3 regions of the Natronocella acetinitrilica genome follow, and region 3 is predicted to be linked to each of the others. Evidence: predicted binding sites of a transcription regulator. Region 3 holds the regulator's gene; each other region holds the start of a gene.

Region 1 (6,552 bases), 300 kb from region 3:
TCGCGTCCTCGGGGCAGGCCGTCTGGCACAAACCGCACTGCACGCAAAGGTCTTCGACGAAACGAAGCTGCGGCTTGTCACCCGCATCGGTCAACGCCCGTGTCGGACAGACCTGTGGGCAGGACATGCAAAGCGTGCAGGCATCTTCATTTACCAACACCTGGCCAAACGGCGCACCCGATGGCAGAGCCACATTGTGCTGCTGCTCCGGCGCGTGCTCGAACAGATGGTCGATTGCAAGACGCAGCGTGCCGCGCTTCTCGTTGAATGTGTCGAACGTTGCAGGCGTCACCCCGAGACCATCGAAATCTGCCAGTGCGGCATGCGCGTCGGCGGCATCATCAAGCCACCGCAACGCATCGGCGCCATACCCCATACCCGCAAGCAACGGCTGCGCATAGCTGATCTGCTCGCGCATCGCCCGACGAACCATGGGTGCAAGCTGCTCGGTATCGAGCAACACGACCTGCTCCGCCCCATAGGCGAATGCGGAAAACCACAGGTCCATGCCCGCTGCACCAACCTCGGCAACCCGCACGGGAATGACGCGGTCAGGCAGTTCTGCGGCGATCCGGCGAAGACGCTCGACGCCTGCCTCTTCGTCGTGGAACAGCAGGATCGGCCGCTCACCGCCGGCTTCCCGATACGCCGCCAGCATCGCCTTGACCCGGGCAATCTGATCCCGCGGGCCCGGATACGCATAGATGATCGCGCCGGTGGGGCAGACACTTGTGCAGCTGCCACCGCCCTGGCACAGGTACGGATCGACCTCGATGGCATCACCAATCGAGCCGATGGCGCCGGTGGGGCAGGCATCGAGGCAGCGGGTACAGCCCGTCAGGCCGCTGTCGCCATGGGCGCAGATGTCAGGGTTGTAGTTGAAAAACTTGGGCTTTTCGAACTCCCCCGTCATTTCCGGAATTTCGTCGAGCGCCCGTTGCAGCCGCGGATCATCGTCGCCGACGGGGTAGTAACCAAACGGCGGCACCTCAAAACCAATGGCCGCTTCAGGCTGCAGATCAACGACCAGGTCGAAGTAGGGATGACCGGAATCATTCAGCTCCGAGATGTTGAGCGCTTCACCCTGCGCCGGTTGCAGATGAGCCACGAAATGCCCCAGGTGCCCCTGCAGGCTTGCCAGAGAACCCCGCAACACCACTACGGCGGGATCGTCGCGGACGGCCGCGAGTTCGGCGGACAGGGTGGCGGCGTCGGCCGTTACCACAACGGTAACGCGCAGATGCTTCTGCAGGCTGGCGGCCGCGGCCAATGCACCTTCTTCCGGCCCAACCACCAGCACATAACCCGCCGAGCGGTAGCCCACCAGCGAGGTTGGTTCAACGTCCACGGCAAGTGCCGCCTGCAATGCGGAATCGCGCGCCGCCGCGTTCTTGCCTGACGCCGGCAACGGCACACCCACATAGACGGAAAGGAACTCAGTCATGTCACCTCAGTCATTCTTAATGGCAGGTTCAGATGCGGGCGACCCGGACCTGCAACCTGCACCAAAGTTCTTGCAATATACGGGCCGGAAAAATCCGACCATTCAGGCAGAAAACGGTAAAGCGTCTCGCACCGATCAAGTGCGCTGCGTCAATTCGCACCATCAGCCCTGCAAACGATCGGGGCGCTCTGCCTCGGCTTGTTCCAATTCCTGGCTGGTCGTCTTCTCTGCCAGCTCTTCTATGTCAGGCAACTTTTCGCCGCGGGACTCCGCTGCGATGCGTGCCTGAGCATCCTCTTCCGACATTTCCAGACCCTTTTCACGCAGTCGATCCCGCAGCTTGGTGGCCTCCCGGGCGATGGCGGACTTCAGGTCATGCGGAACGATGTCACCCATGGGCGTGAAGTTGGTGTAGTCATCCGCATACTCGGCGCAGAGACAGACCTTGTTGAATTTGGCCGAATGAAACACCCGGGCCAGGGCTTTCATGCGCAGGGCAGGCGAGATGTTTTTCGCCATGAACATGCTGACGTCGGAATCCTGATCCAGGCTCTCGACCTCGGGCATGTCCTCATCGGTGAGTTCGTCGTAAGGCTTTCCAGTTCGCGGATCAACCTTGACCTCCGGCTCTTCCGGCCCCGCGACTGCATCTGTATCGACGGACTCCGCCGCAGGCTCCTCCTCAAGCCGCTCACCCTTGCCAAGGGCCTGCTTGCGGCGGGACCAGCGACTGAAAAAATCAGGCTCTTCCACGGCGGTTGCCGTCGGCACGGCATCCGCCCGCCACTTGAAGCCGTCTTTCTCTGTGCTCACTTGGTGCCTCCACTCCAGTCATCGTCGGGGCTGAAATCCCCAACCGCGGCGTCGTAGAGCGCTGAACTTCGCTTCTTGCCGCGTTTCTTTTTCTTTCTCGGAACATAATGCTTGGCGGCGAACTCGGCGAGCCAGACGCCGACCTCAGGCGGCATGGGGACCGTCCTCACCGCTTCGTCCACGGACCGCAGATCCGTGGAGTCCATGGCCTGCGCCTCGCCCAGACTCACGGTCACCTCAACTGGCAACAGTTCGTTGTCGTCGGTCCAGCGGACAACCACGTAGACCACCGGCGTCTCCTCGGCCAGGTTGAGGAAGTAATCCTCTGCTTCGGAGCGCTCCAGCCGTATCCGCAAGCCGCGCCACATGAAAAGCTCACCGTCCGGCCCCGAACGCATGAGCACTTTCTCCCGGGTATCGGAACCGAAGCGTTCTCCTACAAGTACGCCGCCAATCTGCCAGCGCCGATGGTCTCCACGGGCCTCGCCAGCGGGAGCGCCAACCACAACCGCAACCGGCAGCTCCTTGAGCCCGGACCACTCGCTTTGTGATGGCTGCTCCATACGTGCTCTCCCAGAAATGACCCAGACGCAGACCGTCGATTGCGATCCGCTAAGCAAAACACATACCACTCGCTTCCATATAAGCTTGCCACGTTTACGGGCAGGACGTGTAGTACCTCTGTAGTGGCATGGCACACAATCCGCCCCCACTTGACTTTAGACAAACTCCGGACCAATCGACCCCTGGCCATGAGTCAAAAATAACCAGCAAGGGATAAATGGGTACATTATCGACCATGGTGCCATGCACAATTCCTGTGATCCGCACCGTTTTCACCACACGCTACAACGTTCGGCCTACGCCGTGCCCATAGGCATGGTTCTTGTATCCACACGCCCAACAGCCGACACTAGTAGGTCGGCATGACCGGATACCACATAACAATTCGCAGGGGCCCTGCAAATGAGCGAGCTGCAAAACGGAGAAACCAAACTCGTCGATCGATTCGGTCGGCACGTGACCTATGTTCGAATCTCGGTGACGGATCGCTGCGATTTTCGCTGCGTCTATTGCATGAGCGAGGACATGACGTTTCTCCCCCGCGCGCAGCTCCTGACGCTGGAGGAAATGGCCCAAATGGGCCAGGCATTCACCGAACTCGGGGTCAGAAAGCTCCGCATCACCGGCGGAGAACCGCTGGTGAGAAATAACGTGATCTGGCTCTTCCAGCAGCTCGGCCAACTCCCCGGCCTCGACGAGTTGACCCTGACCACCAATGGCTCGCAGCTAGACCGCCTTGCCCAGCCGCTGCGTGATGCCGGCGTACGGCGCATCAACATCAGCCTCGATAGCCTTGACGCCGAGCGTTTCCGGCGCATCACTCGCGTCGGTGACCTCGATAAGGTCATGCGCGGTATCGATGCCGCACTTGAAGCAGGATTCGAGAAGATCAAGATCAACACGGTCGCCATGCACAACCGCAACGAGGATGAAATTCTCGACCTTGTCGATTTCGTCCACGCACGCGGAATGGACATCAGCTTCATTGAGGAAATGCCGCTCGGGGAAATCTCCCACGACCGGGCCGAATCGTACATGTCCTCTGACGAAGTGAGAGAGCGGATCGAGACCCGCTACCAGCTGACGCCCACCACGGAGACAACCGGTGGGCCGTCGCGGTACTTCAGGATCCCCGGCTCAAGCAGCAAGGTCGGTTTCATTTCTCCCCATAGCCACAATTTCTGCGAGAGCTGCAACCGGGTACGAGTTACCACCGAGGGTCAATTACTCCTGTGCCTGGGTCAGGAACACTCGATGGATCTCAAGAAAGTCATGCGCAGTAATCCCGGCGATATGCAGGCCTTGAAGCAGGCTATCATCGACTCCATGGCGATCAAGCCCAAGGGTCATGACTTCAACCTGGACGTCAAGCCCGTGCTGTTCCGGCACATGAGCGTGACTGGCGGCTGACAGGGGCCGCGCAGACAGGGAGGCACGACAGATGGATGCGCCTGCCGCGCAACCGCAAACAGGACCAGCAAGCGGCCATTGTGGCGGCACCCGATTGCGGGACGAGGCTCCGCCGCGCTTCATGAATGTTCGCCAGGTGGCGGATTACCTCCACTTGAACGAAAAAAAAGTCTACGCCCTGGTTGGCGAAGGCAATATCCCGGCAACCAAGGTCACCGGGAAGTGGATGTTCCCCCGGGATCTCATCGACCGCTGGTTGATCGAATCCAGTTACGGTGGCGTTCTCACAGACCGGCTGGCACTCGCGGGCAGTGACGACCCGCTGCTGTACCGGGCGATCATGCAGTTGGCTCGCGACATTCGCGCTCAGGCCCTGGTCAGCTACACACCCACTGGAGCCACCCTCGGTCTGGGACTGTTGGCCAGACACCGGGCAGACATGTGTGCAATCCACTGGGGTCCGGCACGGGAGAGCCAGCATCGACATGCCGCGCTGCTTAACCAGTACCCCCAGCACCATGACTGGGTCCTGGTCAGGGTGTTTCATCGCCAGCAGGGACTGATGGTGCGTCGAGAGCATCTCGCCGAACTGCCGGAGTTGCTGGAAGCGCCGCTGCGCTGGGCCATGCGGCAAGAAGGGTCGGGCTGCCACCGCTTTCTGCAGGAAGCGCTGGCCAGCCGCCAGGTCGACCTTGTAACCATTCAGGAACGGGCGACCTGCACCGCCCTCTCGGGACGAGACGCCGCGGCTGCACTCGCCATGGGCCGCGCCGACATCGCACCCGGCAGCCAGGGTATGGCCACCGAAGCGGGGCTCGCGTTCGTGCCGGTGGGCTGGGAGTCGTTCGACCTTGCTCTGTATCGCGGTGTGTACTTCCGCAAACTGTTCCAGCAGCTTCTGGAGGAACTCCGTCAACCACGCTGTCGGGCTCTGGCGGAAGAGTTGGGTGGATACGACTTCAGCGAACTGGGCAGAATGGTCTGGGCCGCCTGAGCGACGGCCCGGACGACTCAGGCTTTCAGGTCCAGCGCCTCACGCACGGCCGTCTCGATTTCCCGCTGCGAGGTCACGCCCACCTGCTTAAGGAATTTGCGGATCTGCATGTTCAGTTCTTCCGGATTCATGACTCTCTCCTCACTGTTGATCTGTGGCAACATCCGCCTCCGGCGGTCAAAACGCTGACAATACGACCAACCTTTCAGAAGGTGCAGTTGCATGAGCACACCACCGCGACAAGACCCGAGCTGCCAGGATGATAACGATCCCTCCTCACTGCGCATCGAACAGGCCTGGGCACGCATTCGCACCGACATCGCGCCCATCAAGGGTACGGAGCGGGTCGCTACCCGGGACGCGCTGAGCAGGATTCTGGCCGAGGATATTCACTCCCGCGTCAACGTGCCGAGCACCACCAATGCTGCCATGGATGGATACGCCATACGCGGCGACGATCTGCAGGCAGACGGCTCGGCGCGCCTCGAACTGCTTGGCAAGGCCCTTGCCGGCCACCCCTTTAGCGGCCAGGTGACCGCCGGCGGATGTGTGCGCATTACCACCGGGGCGTCCATGCCGGCGGGAGCGGACACCGTCGTGATGCAGGAACGGGCCACTGTTGACGGCGGCACCGTCATCATCGACGCCGGGCAGGAAGTCGGCCAGAACGTGCGCCAGGCCGGCGAGGATCTTGCCCAGGGTCAGCGCGTGCTGGCAGCCGGCCAGCGGGTTGATGTGCCGGAACTTGGCATACTCGGGTCCATGGGGCTGGTGGAGGTGTCTGTCCGGCGACGACTGCGCGTGGCCTTCTTTTCCACCGGCGACGAACTGATTGGCGCTGGCGAGCCCGCCGGCGAAGGAAAGATCTACGATAGCAACCGCTACACTCTGTTTGCCGCGTTGCAGGCCCTTGGCGTCGAAGCGACAGACATGGGCGTGGTCGAGGACTCTCCGGAGGCACTGGAGCAGGCTTTCACGGAAGCGGCGGGCTTTGCCGACGCCATCATCACCTCCGGGGGCGTTTCCGTGGGCGAGGCCGACTACATCAAGCAGATTCTCAACAAGCTGGGCAGCGTCAATTTCTGGAAGATCGCCATGCGCCCGGGTCGGCCACTGGCATTCGGCCGCCTGCGGGACGCCTGGTTCTTCGGGCTTCCTGGAAATCCGGTCTCGGTGGTCGCCACCTGGTACCAGTTCGTGCAACCGGCCCTGCGCCACCTTTCCGGGCAGGACATCACCCCACCGCTGCGCTTCCGCGTCCGCACGGCGGACCGGCTACGCAAGCGTCCGGGCCGCACGGAGTTTCAACGCGGCATCCTCCGTCAGG
Region 2 (6,552 bases), on a different contig from region 3:
CATCAAGTCCTTGCAGCGGTATCGACAACTGCATGGCATGCAGGAGGTCGGCGGTTCGATCCCGCCTGGCTCCACCAGATTCCCGATCGACAACGGCCCCTGCTTTGGGGCCGTTGTCGTTTTTGGTGGTGGTGGGCGGTCCGGAAAGACACTGAGCGCAGCGATGGAGATGATCCCTTGGGCCTCTCGTTGAACTGGTTGGGCGCGATCTTTCTCTGGCCGGGCATCGCCTTCATGGACTGGTTCTCCCGCACGTTTCCCTACGTCGTGATCCGTTACGGGTTCGGTTTCTCGGCGGAGTCCTACATGTTCTGGGCCTTCGTCGTCTCCATGGCATTCTGGTTGACGACCCTGCTGCTTTGCCTGTACGCGCTACGAACCCTCATGCGGCGTCGACGCCGCACAGACTGATGGCCGCCCGGCTTTCGGCCCATGCTGCCGACTGTCACATCGGCAGGGGGGTGCATTTTTTGTCAGATACGTTATGCTTTTTCAAGTTGTCAGGCGATTCTTACAAAATTCTTGTACAGGGGTTGCACGGATCGCCGAAAGAGATTATATTGATGCATATGTTGTACAGTATTTAGGAGTTTTGAATACCTGTCTGTCCTTGCTGAAGTTCTTCTCGCGTTGGCGCACCCTGTCCCCTTAGTCTGCGCCACCCGGCCCATCCCCCAGGCGGCCGGGTTTTTTTTGCCTGCAACATTCGTTCTGTCTATCAAATTGAAATTTTTGATAGACAGAACGAATGTTTTTGCGAAGAACTCAGAGGAGGGGTATCAGGCGCTGCCGAGATCTCGGCCGGATCGTGGCTGTTGGGTGCCGCCGGGGCCGTAAGCTGCCTGGTCACTTTCCATCGGCTCGCCGCGCAGGACTTCCAGCAGCCGGTGGTTGTCTTCCAGGCTGCGGCGGATGATTGCCCCACAGGCTTCGTTCATCGCCTGCCCTTGTTGCAGGCTGCGGAGCAGTGTCGCCCACAATTCCTGAACCGCGTCGTCGCTACTGCGCGAGAGCAGTTCGTTCATGCCGGAGTTGGTGTCGGGCAGCCCCTGGGCGAGAACCATCGCCCGGCGCTGCGCGTCCAGCGTCTGAACATCATCCAGTAGCGCCATCTTGCGCTGGACGGCCGCGCCGAGCGCAGCAAGATCACGACCGGCGATGCACCGTTGTTCCTCAATCAGGGCATCCTGCAGGTGTTCGCTGCGCTCCAGCAATTCCGTCAGCAGTGATGCCAGCGTTGCGCTTGTTGTTGCCGTCACGATTATCGCTCCAGCAGGCCTTCAAGTTCGATAAAGCGCCCCGCAATGGCGTCGGCGTCGATGGGGTAGTTGCCATCGGCGATGCTCTGGCGAATGGCTTCCACACGTGCCATGTCCACGTCCGGTGTTTGCCCGATGGCGGCGCCAATGGCCTGCAAGCGCTCGGACTGATTGGCCGTGAGCTCGGCGGATGCCGAGCCAGCGTTGTCGCCCGTCGCCTGGCTACCAGGTCGATTGGTCACTTCGCTGGTCTGGCGATTGCGCAGGCTCTCGGCCAGTGCCCGATCAACGCCCTGGTTTCCGCCGTTAATTGGATTGGTCATCCGATTACTCCTAAGCCGCTTTTCGGCCGTCGCAACTGTCATGGAGCGACCCTTCGCTCCTTACTCGACTGTGATCGGCAGCCCGTGCTGAAACTTTAGCCCGCCGATCAGATTTCGATGGTCGAGTCCCGCGGCGTTCAGAGCCGCACTCTAACACGGCCATCTCCAATGATTTCGCCCTCGATCACTCGCTGGGACTGCACGTTTCGTACCCGAATACGATCGCCCATCGCGCCACCTTCCATCGCCTCGCCACGCATGCTGACCTGGGCGGAGCCACTGCTGGCCAGCACCGTTACGGTCTGACCGCGGCGTACCAGTTCAGGGAGCGTGATCATCGCTGGAGTGAGTACCTCCCCGGACCGGGCTGGTCGCCGCAACTCCATGCCCACCACCTGATCGGCCTCCGTGAAATAGCCATGGCCCAAAGTGCCGACGTTGACCTCCAGCAGACTCAGGTCTGCTTCCCGCAGACGTTCGCCGCGGCTGAGCGTGCGGCCAACGGTGTAGACCTCCACAAAGCTGTCCACCTGGGCCGATACGTAGATCGTCCATGGGGCCTGGTCGGCGCAGCGCACGCCGATGGTGGTGCGGCCACCCTGGCGATTGGTCTGGTGCTGAAAGGTCTCCAGCGGCAGGCTGCACTGGCGTAGCCGCAAACGCGGGTCGAGTCGCCCGATGGTCACCTGGCCGCGTTGGCCGGGCGAGAGCAGTTGCCCCTCTGCGTAAACGCGGGCGGCATCGCGAATGCTCTCCAGTGACTGAACACCGTTTGCCGCACCGGCCAAAAGGGGCGTCAGCAGCAGCAACGTCAGAACGATGACGCCCAGTGCCGGAAAACCGACGCTCGAAGTTGTGACGCCGGTCAGCGTTGTGTCGTGCCTGCCACGGATAAGCTCTGTCACGTGTGTGATCCTCATGCCTTCAAAGGCTTGCAGATCAGGTATGCAGTAACGGTGCCAACATCGACCGCCCTGGGTGAATCCGGTGGGCTTCAGAAACCAGGCACGCGGTCGATAGGGTGGACAATAACGACAACGCGAGATAACGCACATGGCCAGCATCATAGAAACGGTGGACCAGCGAACCAATCTGGTCGGCCAGAACCGGCTGGAGTTGCTGCTGTTCAACCTGAACGGTGCACAGATCTTCGGAATCAACGTGTTCAAGGTGTGTGAGGTCATTCGCACGCCCAAGCTGATCCGCATGCCGCATGCCCATCCGGCGGTGGCCGGGGTCGCCCATATTCGCGGCAAGACCATTGCCGTGCTCGATCTGAGCCTGGCAACCACCGGCAAGCCGGTGGATTCCAGCGGTGAAACCTCGATTATCGTCACCGAGTACAACCGCACGACCCAGGGGTTCGTCGTCCGTGGCGTTGATCGCATCGTTAACCTGAACTGGCAGGACATCATGCCGCCGCCCAGCGGTGCCTCCGGCTCGGCCTACCTTACCGGCGTGACGCGGGTAGATGACCGACTGGTGCAGATCGTGGATGTGGAAAAGGTGATGGCCGAAGTCACCAGGGCGGAGCGCGTCGCAGCCGCGAGTGAACAGGAGTCCAGGGACGACGCCATCGACCGTCACGTACTTGTGGTGGATGACTCCGTTGTTGCGCGCAAACAGGTGCGGGATACCCTGCAGCAGATCGGCGTGCAGGTGAGCCTGGCCAAGAATGGTGAAGAGGCGCTCGCAATGCTGGATCAATGGGCGGGTGCGCCGGCGGGAACGCCCCTCGAGTCCATGCTGATGGTGATTTCCGATATCGAAATGCCGCGCATGGACGGCTATACGCTGACCTCCGAGATCCGCAAGCGGGACAATCTCAAGCACCTGCATGTGCTGCTGCACACCTCGCTCAGTGGTGTGTTCAACGGCAACATGGTGAAACGCGTTGGTGCCGACGACTTCCTCGCCAAGTTTGCCGCCGACGAGTTGTCAAAGAAGGTCACGGAACGCCTGGACGCAGCCTGATAGACTAGCCAGGGAGTGGCGACGACTGTCGCCGCTTCTTTCTTTCAGACAGATTAAACGGGAGCGCGGCTTGTCTGCAGGCAGGCAAATTGATCCGGACCATTACCAGGCCTTCCGGGGTTTTCTGGAGCAATCCTGCGGGATCGTTCTGGGTGACAACAAGCAGTACCTGGTATCGAGTCGCCTGGGCCAGTTGATGGTTCGGGAGGGGATCGCCAACCTTGGTGAACTGGTGCGGCAGGTGCAGAGCAATCGCGCCGGCGGCCTGCGTGGCCGTGTAATCGAGGCCATGACCACCAACGAAACCCAGTGGTTTCGTGATCTCTACCCGTTTTCCATTCTGCAGGAGCGGCTGTTTCCCGAGTTCGTCAAGGCTGGAAAACCCCGCGTCCGGATCTGGTCTGCCGCCTGTTCCTCCGGGCAGGAGCCTTATTCCATCAGCATGGCGCTGCAGGAATTCATTGCCGCCGGGCAGCGTCTGGAGGCAGAAATCGTTGGCACCGATATCTCTCCCGCCATGGTCGCCCAGGCGCGTCTTGCCCGCTATGGCGGCAGTGCCATCAGCCGTGGGCTGTCCCTTGAGCGGCGCAAACGTTTCTTCCAGCAGGTCGACGACGATACCTGGGAGGCACGGCCCGAGATCCGCGGCAGGGTGAAGGTTCAGAGCCACAATCTGCTCGAGAGCTTCACGAGTCTTGGCCGTTTCGACCTGATCTTCTGCCGCAACGTCCTGATCTATTTCTCGGCGCAATCCCGCGAGGATATCCTGCGGCGGATGTGCCAGCAGCTGTCACCGGGCGGCTACCTGATTGTTGGTGCTTCGGAGTCATTGGCCCGGCATGCCGATGATCTGGAGATGGTGCGCAGCCACGGCGGCGTACTCTACCGCTTGCGCAACAAGGTGACTGAGCGTCGTTAGCCCGGAGTTTCGAGCGATGGCGGCAAGACCTTGCCGCCGGCTTGCCGCCGGAGCCCTGTCAAAATTCCGCCTGTTCGGGTTATCGGCGCTTGGGCCGAAAGCTTGACCCCGGCCCTGGCGCCGCACCGCTGCGGCGTTCCTCACCGCTAAACCCTGTTGTTTCCTTTGTGATCGTCCTCCTGGCGACGCGCTGGCACACCTTTCGCATAACCCCTCTCGAACAATCGTGAGGGCAGGTCATGAGCATATCTCTGGACAAGGCAATGGGTCTGCACGCGGCGGCGCTGAAGCTGCGCGGTGAGCGCCACCAGGTGCTGTCGCAGAACCTGGCCAATGCGGACACCCCGAACTACAAGGCGCGGGATTTCGATTTCCAGGCCGCGCTGCGGGCGGCAGAAGGCTCGCAGCGCGGTGGGCAACTGCAGATGGCGACCACCCACGGCAATCATCTGCGCGCGCAAGCCGGCGGCAACGCCTCCATGGAACTGCTCTACCGCCAGCCCTACAGCCCATCGCTGGATGGAAACACGGTGGAGAGCAACGTGGAGCAGGCCCAGTTCGCGGAGAACGCGGTGGGATATCAGGCCAGTCTGAATTTTCTCGGTGATCGCATCACCGGTCTTATCGGCGCGATTCGAGGGGAGTAGGGAGCATGTCTCTGTTCAAGGTGTTTGACGTTGCAGGGTCAGCCATGACGGCGCAGTCCCTGCGTCTGAACATGACCGCCAGCAACCTGGCCAATGCCGAGACCATGGCCGGCACGCCGGAGGCCGCCTACAAGGCGCGGCATCCCGTGTTCTCGGCCACGCTGCAGGCGGTGCGCGGCAACGATGGCAATACCGTTGGCGTGCGGGTGCGGGATGTCATCGAGAGCGAGGCGCCGAACAAGGCACTGCACATGCCCGATCACCCCGAGGCGGACGAGAACGGTTACGTGTACCGCTCCAACGTCAACACGGTGGAAGAGCTGGTCAACATGATCTCGGCCTCCCGCTCCTACCAGAACAACGTGGAGGTGATGACCACCTCCCGCGATTTGCTGCTGCAGACCCTGCAGCTTGGCCGGTAGTGTCGTGAATCATGAGTTCGTCATCTTGCTGCGGGTCGGCAAAACGCTGTCGCAAGGCGGCATCGCGAAGGCGTGGCGGGCCCACGTCGAGCGATGCCAACACCGCGACAGCGTTTTGCCGACCTGCCCTTCGGGAGCCAGTGCGCGCCTCGCTGGCGGTGTTGCAGCTCCTCACCATAGCGACGGCTATGGCTCGTCGCCGCGCCTAGCCAGCAAGGCGCGCACTGGCTCAGAAAGGTGACGAACTCATGATTCACGACACTAGGAGGCTGACGGATGTTTGACGCATTGACCGCCGGAAATGGTGTGGGCAGTGGGACGCAACCCAAGGACGCCGTGGGCAAGGGCAACGACGAGCTGGGTCAGGACGATTTTCTCAAGCTGATGATCACCCAGTTCCAGAACCAGGATCCGTTCCAGCCCATGGAGAGCGGCGAATTCCTGGGTCAGCTTGCGCACTTCACCAGCGCCAACGGCATCACCGAACTGCAGAAGTCCTTCGACAAGTTCGCTGCATCCATGACCACGGATCAGGGCCTGCGGGCCGCGAGCCTGGTGGGGCGCGATGTGCTGGTCGAGAGCAACCGCGGTGCGCTGCGTGAAGGCGAGTCCATGGGCGGCGCCGTCAAGAACCTGTCGGGCGTCGATAACGTGACGGTGCGCATCGAGAACGCCGCCGGCGAACTGGTCCGGGAATTGCCGCTGGGTGCGGCTTCCGGTTCGCAGGCGAGCTTCAACTGGGATGGCACCAATAACCGCGGTGTGCGCATGCCGCCGGGCGAATACCGCATCAGCGCCCAGGGCACCCGCAACGGTGAAAGCATCAGCCTGGGCGTGCTCTCCGGCGCACGGGTGAACAGCGTGACCCTGGGGCAGGGTGGGCAGAGCCCCATGCTCAGTCTTGACGGTGTCGGTGACAAGCCGCTCTCCGATGTTCGGCAAATTCAATAATCGAGGACAAAAGCCATGTCGTTCAATATCGCACTGTCCGGCCTGAACGCCGCCTCC
Region 3 (6,552 bases):
CGACGCACGCGGCATTCATGGGGGATGACCTCATCGACCTGCCAGTGCTGCGCCAGGCTGGGCTTGCGCTCACCGTGCCGAACGCGCACCCGGCCCTGCAGGTTCATGCCCACTGGTGCGCAGAGCGTGAGGGCGGTGGGGGCGCGGTGCGGGAAGCCTGCGAACTGATCCTCGCCGCCCAGGGCAGCCTGCAGGCGATTCTGGAGCGCTACGGCCATGCATAGGCGCTGGGTGTTCCGCATCGTGGCCGGGCTGGTCATCGCCGCTGCAGGCTGGTGGATACTCGACGAGGACACGGTGGACCCGGTGGTCGCACCGGACAGTCTCGAGCGGGAGCGCACGCCGGATTACTTCGTCGAGAACTTCACCCTGGATGCCACCGATGAACAGGGCGTCCGAACCTATCGGCTGCAGGGCGACACCATGACGCACTTCATGGACGATGACCTCTGGCGGGTACAACAGCCCTGGATGATCTACTACACCGAATCCGGCTCGCCGTGGCATCTGCGCTCGGAGCGCGGCCGGGCGTGGAACAGCGTCACCGAAGCCATGCTGGAAGGCGACGTCACCATTCGCCGCGAGGCCAGCGACGAGAACCTTGAAGCCAACATCGACACCTCTGAAGTCTACCTTCGCCCGCAGGCCCGCTACGCTGAAACCGACCAGTACGCCGTTTACTACCGGGACGGCTTGCGCATCAGCGGGATCGGCGTGCGGGGCTACCTGGACAGACAACAGATCGAGATGCTCTCGGAGGTCAGAGGCGTATATGAACCTGCCGTCGACTAATCGGCTCCTGGGCCGACTTGCACTTTCAGTCCTTGCCTTGGTACTGACGAGCGCCGCTGCGGCCGAACCGATCTACCTGGATGCGGACGAAGCAGAAATAGACAATGTCTCCGGGGTCAGCGTCTATACCGGCAACGTGGTCATGACCCAGGGGTTGCGCGAGATCACCGGCGACCGCATGACGGTGCACACCACCCGCGAGGGTCGCGAGCTCTCCCGGGTCATCGTCGAGGGCCGCCCCGCCGTCTATACCCAGCAGCCCGACGACGGCACGGCGCTGGTGAGGGCCGATGCGCCGCGCATGGAGTACTTTGCCACCGGACCGGAACGGATCATCCTCATGGACGGCGGCCGCATCACCCGCGGGCGCAACGAGTTCACCGGTGAGGTCATCGAATACAATCTGGAAACCGAGGTCGTCAATGCCCGGGGCGATGACGATACCGGCCGACGCATCCGCATCACACTGTTCCCCGAGGATGAAGAATGAGCGCTGTGCCCGCTGAAGCCGATAGCACGCTTCGCGTGGTGGACATCAAGAAGAGTTACCGCAAGCGCGTCGTGGTGCGTAGCGCATCCCTGTTGGTGAATACGGGTGAGGTGGTGGGCCTGCTCGGGCCCAATGGCGCTGGCAAGACAACCTGCTTCTACATGGTGGTGGGCCTCGTGCCCACCGACGGCGGTCGCATCGAACTGGATGGCAAGGACATCACCCGACTGCCCATGCATGTACGGGCCCGGCGTGGTGTCGGCTACCTGCCCCAGGAAGCCTCGGTGTTCCGCAAACTGAGCGTTGCCGACAATCTGATGGCCATTCTCGAGACCCGGCCCGAACTCAACCGGCAACAGCGCCGAGACCGGGTGGGTGAGTTGCTCGACGAGTTCAACGTCAGTCACCTGCGCGACCAGATGGGCATCAGCCTGTCCGGGGGCGAGCGGCGCCGTGTGGAAATTGCCCGCGCGCTGGCGGCAAACCCGCGTTTCATTCTGCTGGATGAACCCTTCGCCGGGGTCGACCCCATTTCCGTCCTGGATATTCAGGAGATCATCCGCCACCTGGCCGCCCGGGGAATCGGCGTCCTGATCACGGACCACAATGTGCGCGAGACCCTCGGCATCTGCCAGCGTGCCTACATTCTGAGCGGTGGGGAAGTCATTGCCGAAGGCGGCGCGGAAGACATTCTGGCCAACCAGCGGGTGCGGGAAGTCTACCTCGGTGAAGGTTTCCGCATGTGATCATGGCCACGGCGAACCCGTTGACACGCAAGACTCGGGCCATGCGCTGTTCTCAGCGCCTGTCTTTTCCGTTACGATGATCCGGACGCTTCGCCACGACGTTGAATGCATGCGGAATCCGGCACCACAAAAAGGCTACATGATCAATGGCAGCGCCGCTCCGGCGCCCATTTACCATGTAATCCGGTAACCCCCTGCCCATGAAACAGTCGCTACAACTTCGACTCGGCCAGACCCTCACAATGACCCCACAGCTGCAGCAGGCGATCCGCCTGTTACAGCTATCGACACTTGAGCTGCGCACCGAGATCCAGCAGGCCCTGGATTCCAACCTCATGCTGGAACCGGCGAGTGAACACGACGACGAAATCGACGAGGAAGCCATCGCCGACAACCGCGATGGGGACGATGCCGAAGCCCGACAGCAGGCGGAGCGGGATGAAGCCCGCCGCGAGGTTGCCGAACGGGAAGTCGACGAGTCCAACAACACCGCACCCGACGATATCCCCGACGACCTGCCCCTGGATTCCGACTGGAACGACGTCTATGACGGAGCCACCAGCTACAGCGCCGGCGACAGCGATGAGCAGATGGACTCCTGGGAGAGCCGCTCCAGCAGCAGTCGCAGTCTGCAGGACCACCTCCAGGAGCAACTCGAACTGAGTCCGCTGAACGAGCGCGATCGCGCCATCGGCGAGGCCATCATCGACTCGGTGCGGGACGACGGCTACCTCAGCAGCAGCCTGGACGACATCCTCGCAGCGCTACCCCCGGAGTGGGAAGTCGAACTTGATGAGGTCGAGGCCGTGCGCCATCTCATCCAGCGCTTCGATCCCCTGGGGGTTGCCTCGGTGAACCCGCGGGAAGCGCTATTACTGCAATTACAGGTCCTGCCGCCGGACACGCCCTGGCTGGAGCCGGCCATCCGTCTCGTTGACCAGCACCTGGAATTGCTCGGCAGCCGGCAGATCGCCCAGCTGACCCGGCGCATGAAGCTCGATCAGGAAGAGCTGCAGCACGTCCTTGCGCTGATCCGCACCCTGGATCCACGGCCCGGCTCGCAGATCAGTGACCGGCAGGCCGAATATGTGACTCCGGACGTCTACGTGCGCAAGGTTCAAGGTGCCTGGCGAGTCGAGTTGAACCCGGAGGCAACGCCACGGGTGCGCGTCAACAGTTATTATGCGAGTCTGGTGCGGCGGGCGGACAGCAGTAACGAGAATACGACCCTACGGCAGCATCTGCAGGAGGCACGGTGGCTCATCAAGAGTCTGCGCAGTCGCAACGACACGCTGCTGAAAGTCGCCACATGTATTGTCAATCATCAGCAGGACTTCTTCGAGTTTGGCGAGGAGGCGATGAAGCCGCTGGTGCTGCGGGAAGTTGCCGAAGAGGTGGAGATGCACGAGTCCACCATCTCCCGCATCACGACCCAGAAATACATGTATACCCCCAGGGGCACATTCGAGTTCAAGTACTTCTTTTCCAGCCATGTCCATACCGTGGACGGTCAGGAGTGCTCCGCAACATCGATCCGCGCACGCATCAAACGACTGATCGCCGACGAGGACGAGAGCAAACCCCTCAGCGACAGCCGACTGGCGGACATACTGAAGGATGAAGGCATCAATGTCGCCCGACGCACGGTGGCGAAGTACCGGGAGTCCATGGCCATCGCTTCATCCAACGAACGAAAGCGCATTGCCTGAGCGCGGTGTCGTCGGCCCGGTAAACGGCCGCCCCCACCCAGGGCCCTGAATAAGAGATACTAAGGAGAGCGCCATGCAAGTCGATATTACGGGCCATCACGTTGATCTGACCGATTCTCTCCGCGACTACGTTCAGCAGAAGTTCATCCGTCTTGAGCGACACTTTGACAACATGGTGGACGCCCACGTGATTCTGACGGTGGAAAAACTTGACCAGAAGGCCGAGGCGACACTGCAGCTTGGCGGCGCGAAACTGTTCGCGGACGCGGTGTCCGGAGACATGTACGCTGCCATCGACGCACTGATCGACAAACTGGACAGGCAGGTGAAGAAGCACAAGGAGAAACTCACCGACCATCATCGAGTCGAAGGCCTTCAGGCGAAAGCGGCCGGTGGTGATCTCGAGGAGTGACCAGGCTGGCCGGCGATGCCCTGGGCGGCATCTCCGGTCGACATACACTGAACGGGCAGGCCGTTTGCCCAGGGGCGGGGCCGGATCGGCGATCCGGCGTGCAAACCAATGATCAAGATTGCCGACCTGTTGACCCAGGACCGCATCGGCTGCGATGTGGCCGTATCCAGCAAGAAACGCGGGCTGGAAGTGCTCAGCGAACTCGTGGCGGGCGAAGCAGCCGGTCTGAACGCGGGCGCTATCTTCAACAAGCTGATAAGTCGCGAAAAACTCGGGAGCACCGGGCTTGGCAAAGGCGTTGCCTTGCCTCACGCCCGCGTGGAAGGCAGCGATACCGCCACTGCCGCTTTCATCAAGCTTCCCGAAGGCATCGATTTCGATGCCTTCGACCGACAGCCGGTGGATCTGCTGTTTGCCCTGGTCGTGCCGGAGCACTTTACCGACGAGCACTTGCAGATCCTCGCGCGGCTGGCGGAGATGTTCAGCGACCCTGAATTCTGCAACCGGCTGCGCGAAGCGGATTCGGCGTCTGCCCTGCATGATCTGCTGACGGCCTGGAACGGCGACCAGGCCGCCGACGGTTGATGCCCGGAATTTTATTCGACCAGGACCGGACCGAGCTGTCGGACAGCGCCATGACAACGGCAACCGTCATCCCCGGGACCTTAGTCCGGATCTTCAACAAAGGCGTGCTGCTGACTGGTGACAGCGGCATTGGCAAAAGCGATCTGGCCCTGGCGCTGATGGATCGCGGCCATACGCTTGTCGCAGACGATGCGGTAGAACTCTCGGTGACGGCGGACCGTCTGACCGGATATGCCCCCGCAGCCTTGCACGGATTACTCGAAGTGCGCGGGCTTGGCCCACTGCGGCAGACACGCTGCGCCGACCAATGTGAGATCGCCGTCGTGGTTAACCTCGTGCAGCCAACCAGGGAACAATGGGCCAGCTGGCCACGTCTGCATGGCAAATGGGATGCAGTCACGCTGGGGGGCATCTGCCTGCGGCGACTGCACTTGCCGGTTGCCTCCGGTCGGCCCTTGCCGTTGCTGCTGGAGGCCGTAGCCCGGACTCACGATGGGGAGATGAGACATGGCTGATGCCCGGCGCCTGATCATCGTCAGCGGCCTGTCCGGCTCTGGAAAGACCGTCGCGCTGCACACCCTGGAAGATGCCGGCTATTACTGCATCGACAACCTGCCCATCTCCCTGCTCTCCGGTCTGGGCGCGCACCTCGGCCTGCTCGGCACCGATGGTGGCCAGGATTTCGCTGTCGGCATTGATGCGCGCAACCGGCCAGGGGATCTACAACAGTTTCCAAGCTTTCTCGATCATCTCCGCGCTCACGGGGTCAAGACGGAGATCGTCTTTCTAACCGCCGATGACGCCACACTCATCAAGCGCTTCAGCGAAACCCGCAGACGCCACCCGCTAAGCGCCGACGATCGGCCGCTGGCCGAGGCCATCGCGGTTGAAAGGCATCTGCTCTCGCCCATTCAGGAGCGGGCCGATCTGCTGGTGGATACGACAACCACCACGCTGCATCAGCTGCGGGATATCATCAACGAGCGTCTGGGCGGTCATCACGCCCGGCTGTCCATCCTGTTCCAGTCCTTCGGCTTCAAGCACGGCGTGCCCGCGGACGCCGACTTCGTGTTCGATGTCCGCTGTTTGCCCAACCCTCATTGGGAGCCGGCACTGCGTCCGCTGACCGGGCGCGATCAACCAGTGGCCGAATACCTTGAGGCACAGCCCCAGGTCGAGCAGATGTACGTGCATATCCGGGACTTTCTAGCTCATTGGATTCCGGCCTTCGAGCGGGACAACCGCAGCTATCTCACCATTGCCATCGGCTGCACTGGTGGGCAGCATCGCTCTGTCTACCTGTCGGAACGCCTTGCCGCGCACTTCGCCCGCCAATTCGGACAGGTCTCCATGCGTCACCGGGAACTCTCATGAGCGTGGGCATTCTGCTGGTCACCCACAATGCCATCGGCCAGCAGTTGCTGGAGACGGCCAAGTCGACCCTGGGCTTCTGCCCGGTCCAGACAGGCAGCCTGGCCGTGACCCAGGATGTCGACCCCGACGGCGTGGAGCGCAATGCGGTGCAGATGCTGGAAACCCTGGACACCGGCGACGGCGTCCTGGTCCTGACCGACGCCTATGGCTCCACGCCGAGCAACGTGGCCTGCCGGCTCGCGCGTCGGGAACGCATCTGCGTGATCGCAGGGGTGAACCTGCCCATGCTGCTCCGGGTATTCAATTATCCGCGACTCTCCCTGCACGAACTCGCCGAGAAGGCACTGACCGGCGGACAGGATGGCGTTGTCATGGTGCAGACCAATGAATGAGCAAGCTGCCGGCGACAGCGCAGGTAAGCTGCAGCGTCGCGAGATCACCATC

What was found. The regulator sigma-54, encoded in region 3, starts transcription at its own class of promoters, with help from an activator protein. The targets are predictions, from matches to a motif close to TGGCANGNTNCNTGCTT.
Region 1: J2T57_RS03515 (DUF3305 domain-containing protein) is a predicted target of sigma-54. The motif match lies at 2,872-2,888, and genes of this name have one in related genera.
Region 2: flgA (flagellar basal body P-ring formation chaperone FlgA) is a predicted target of sigma-54. The motif match lies at 2,528-2,544, and genes of this name have one in related genera.

Annotation. Positions count from the first base shown of each region.
Region 1 is NZ_JALJXV010000002.1:42,763-49,314, forward strand. It holds gene J2T57_RS03505 (4Fe-4S binding protein) at 1-1,444, opposite strand, end outside; gene J2T57_RS03510 (DUF3306 domain-containing protein) at 1,607-2,257, opposite strand; gene J2T57_RS03515 (DUF3305 domain-containing protein) at 2,254-2,820, opposite strand; gene moaA (GTP 3',8-cyclase MoaA) at 3,224-4,231, shown strand; gene J2T57_RS03525 (substrate-binding domain-containing protein) at 4,263-5,225, shown strand; gene J2T57_RS03530 (DUF6494 family protein) at 5,243-5,356, opposite strand; gene moeA (molybdopterin molybdotransferase MoeA) at 5,448-6,552, shown strand, end outside.
Region 2 is NZ_JALJXV010000006.1:252,721-259,272, reverse strand. It holds gene J2T57_RS13750 (hypothetical protein) at 178-411, shown strand; gene J2T57_RS13745 (flagella synthesis protein FlgN) at 780-1,259, opposite strand; gene flgM (flagellar biosynthesis anti-sigma factor FlgM) at 1,262-1,582, opposite strand; gene flgA (flagellar basal body P-ring formation chaperone FlgA) at 1,720-2,487, opposite strand; gene J2T57_RS13730 (chemotaxis protein) at 2,636-3,556, shown strand; gene J2T57_RS13725 (CheR family methyltransferase) at 3,627-4,475, shown strand; gene flgB (flagellar basal body rod protein FlgB) at 4,715-5,122, shown strand; gene flgC (flagellar basal body rod protein FlgC) at 5,128-5,544, shown strand; gene J2T57_RS13710 (flagellar hook assembly protein FlgD) at 5,821-6,495, shown strand; gene flgE (flagellar hook protein FlgE) at 6,511-6,552, shown strand, end outside.
Region 3 is NZ_JALJXV010000002.1:339,560-346,111, forward strand. It holds gene J2T57_RS04900 (KdsC family phosphatase) at 1-224, shown strand, start outside; gene lptC (LPS export ABC transporter periplasmic protein LptC) at 217-792, shown strand; gene lptA (lipopolysaccharide transport periplasmic protein LptA) at 830-1,282, shown strand; gene lptB (LPS export ABC transporter ATP-binding protein) at 1,279-2,028, shown strand; gene J2T57_RS04920 (RNA polymerase factor sigma-54) at 2,229-3,737, shown strand; gene hpf (ribosome hibernation-promoting factor, HPF/YfiA family) at 3,811-4,149, shown strand; gene ptsN (PTS IIA-like nitrogen regulatory protein PtsN) at 4,258-4,734, shown strand; gene J2T57_RS04935 (HPr kinase/phosphorylase) at 4,785-5,249, shown strand; gene rapZ (RNase adapter RapZ) at 5,242-6,108, shown strand; gene J2T57_RS04945 (PTS sugar transporter subunit IIA) at 6,105-6,500, shown strand; gene J2T57_RS04950 (HPr family phosphocarrier protein) at 6,529-6,552, shown strand, end outside.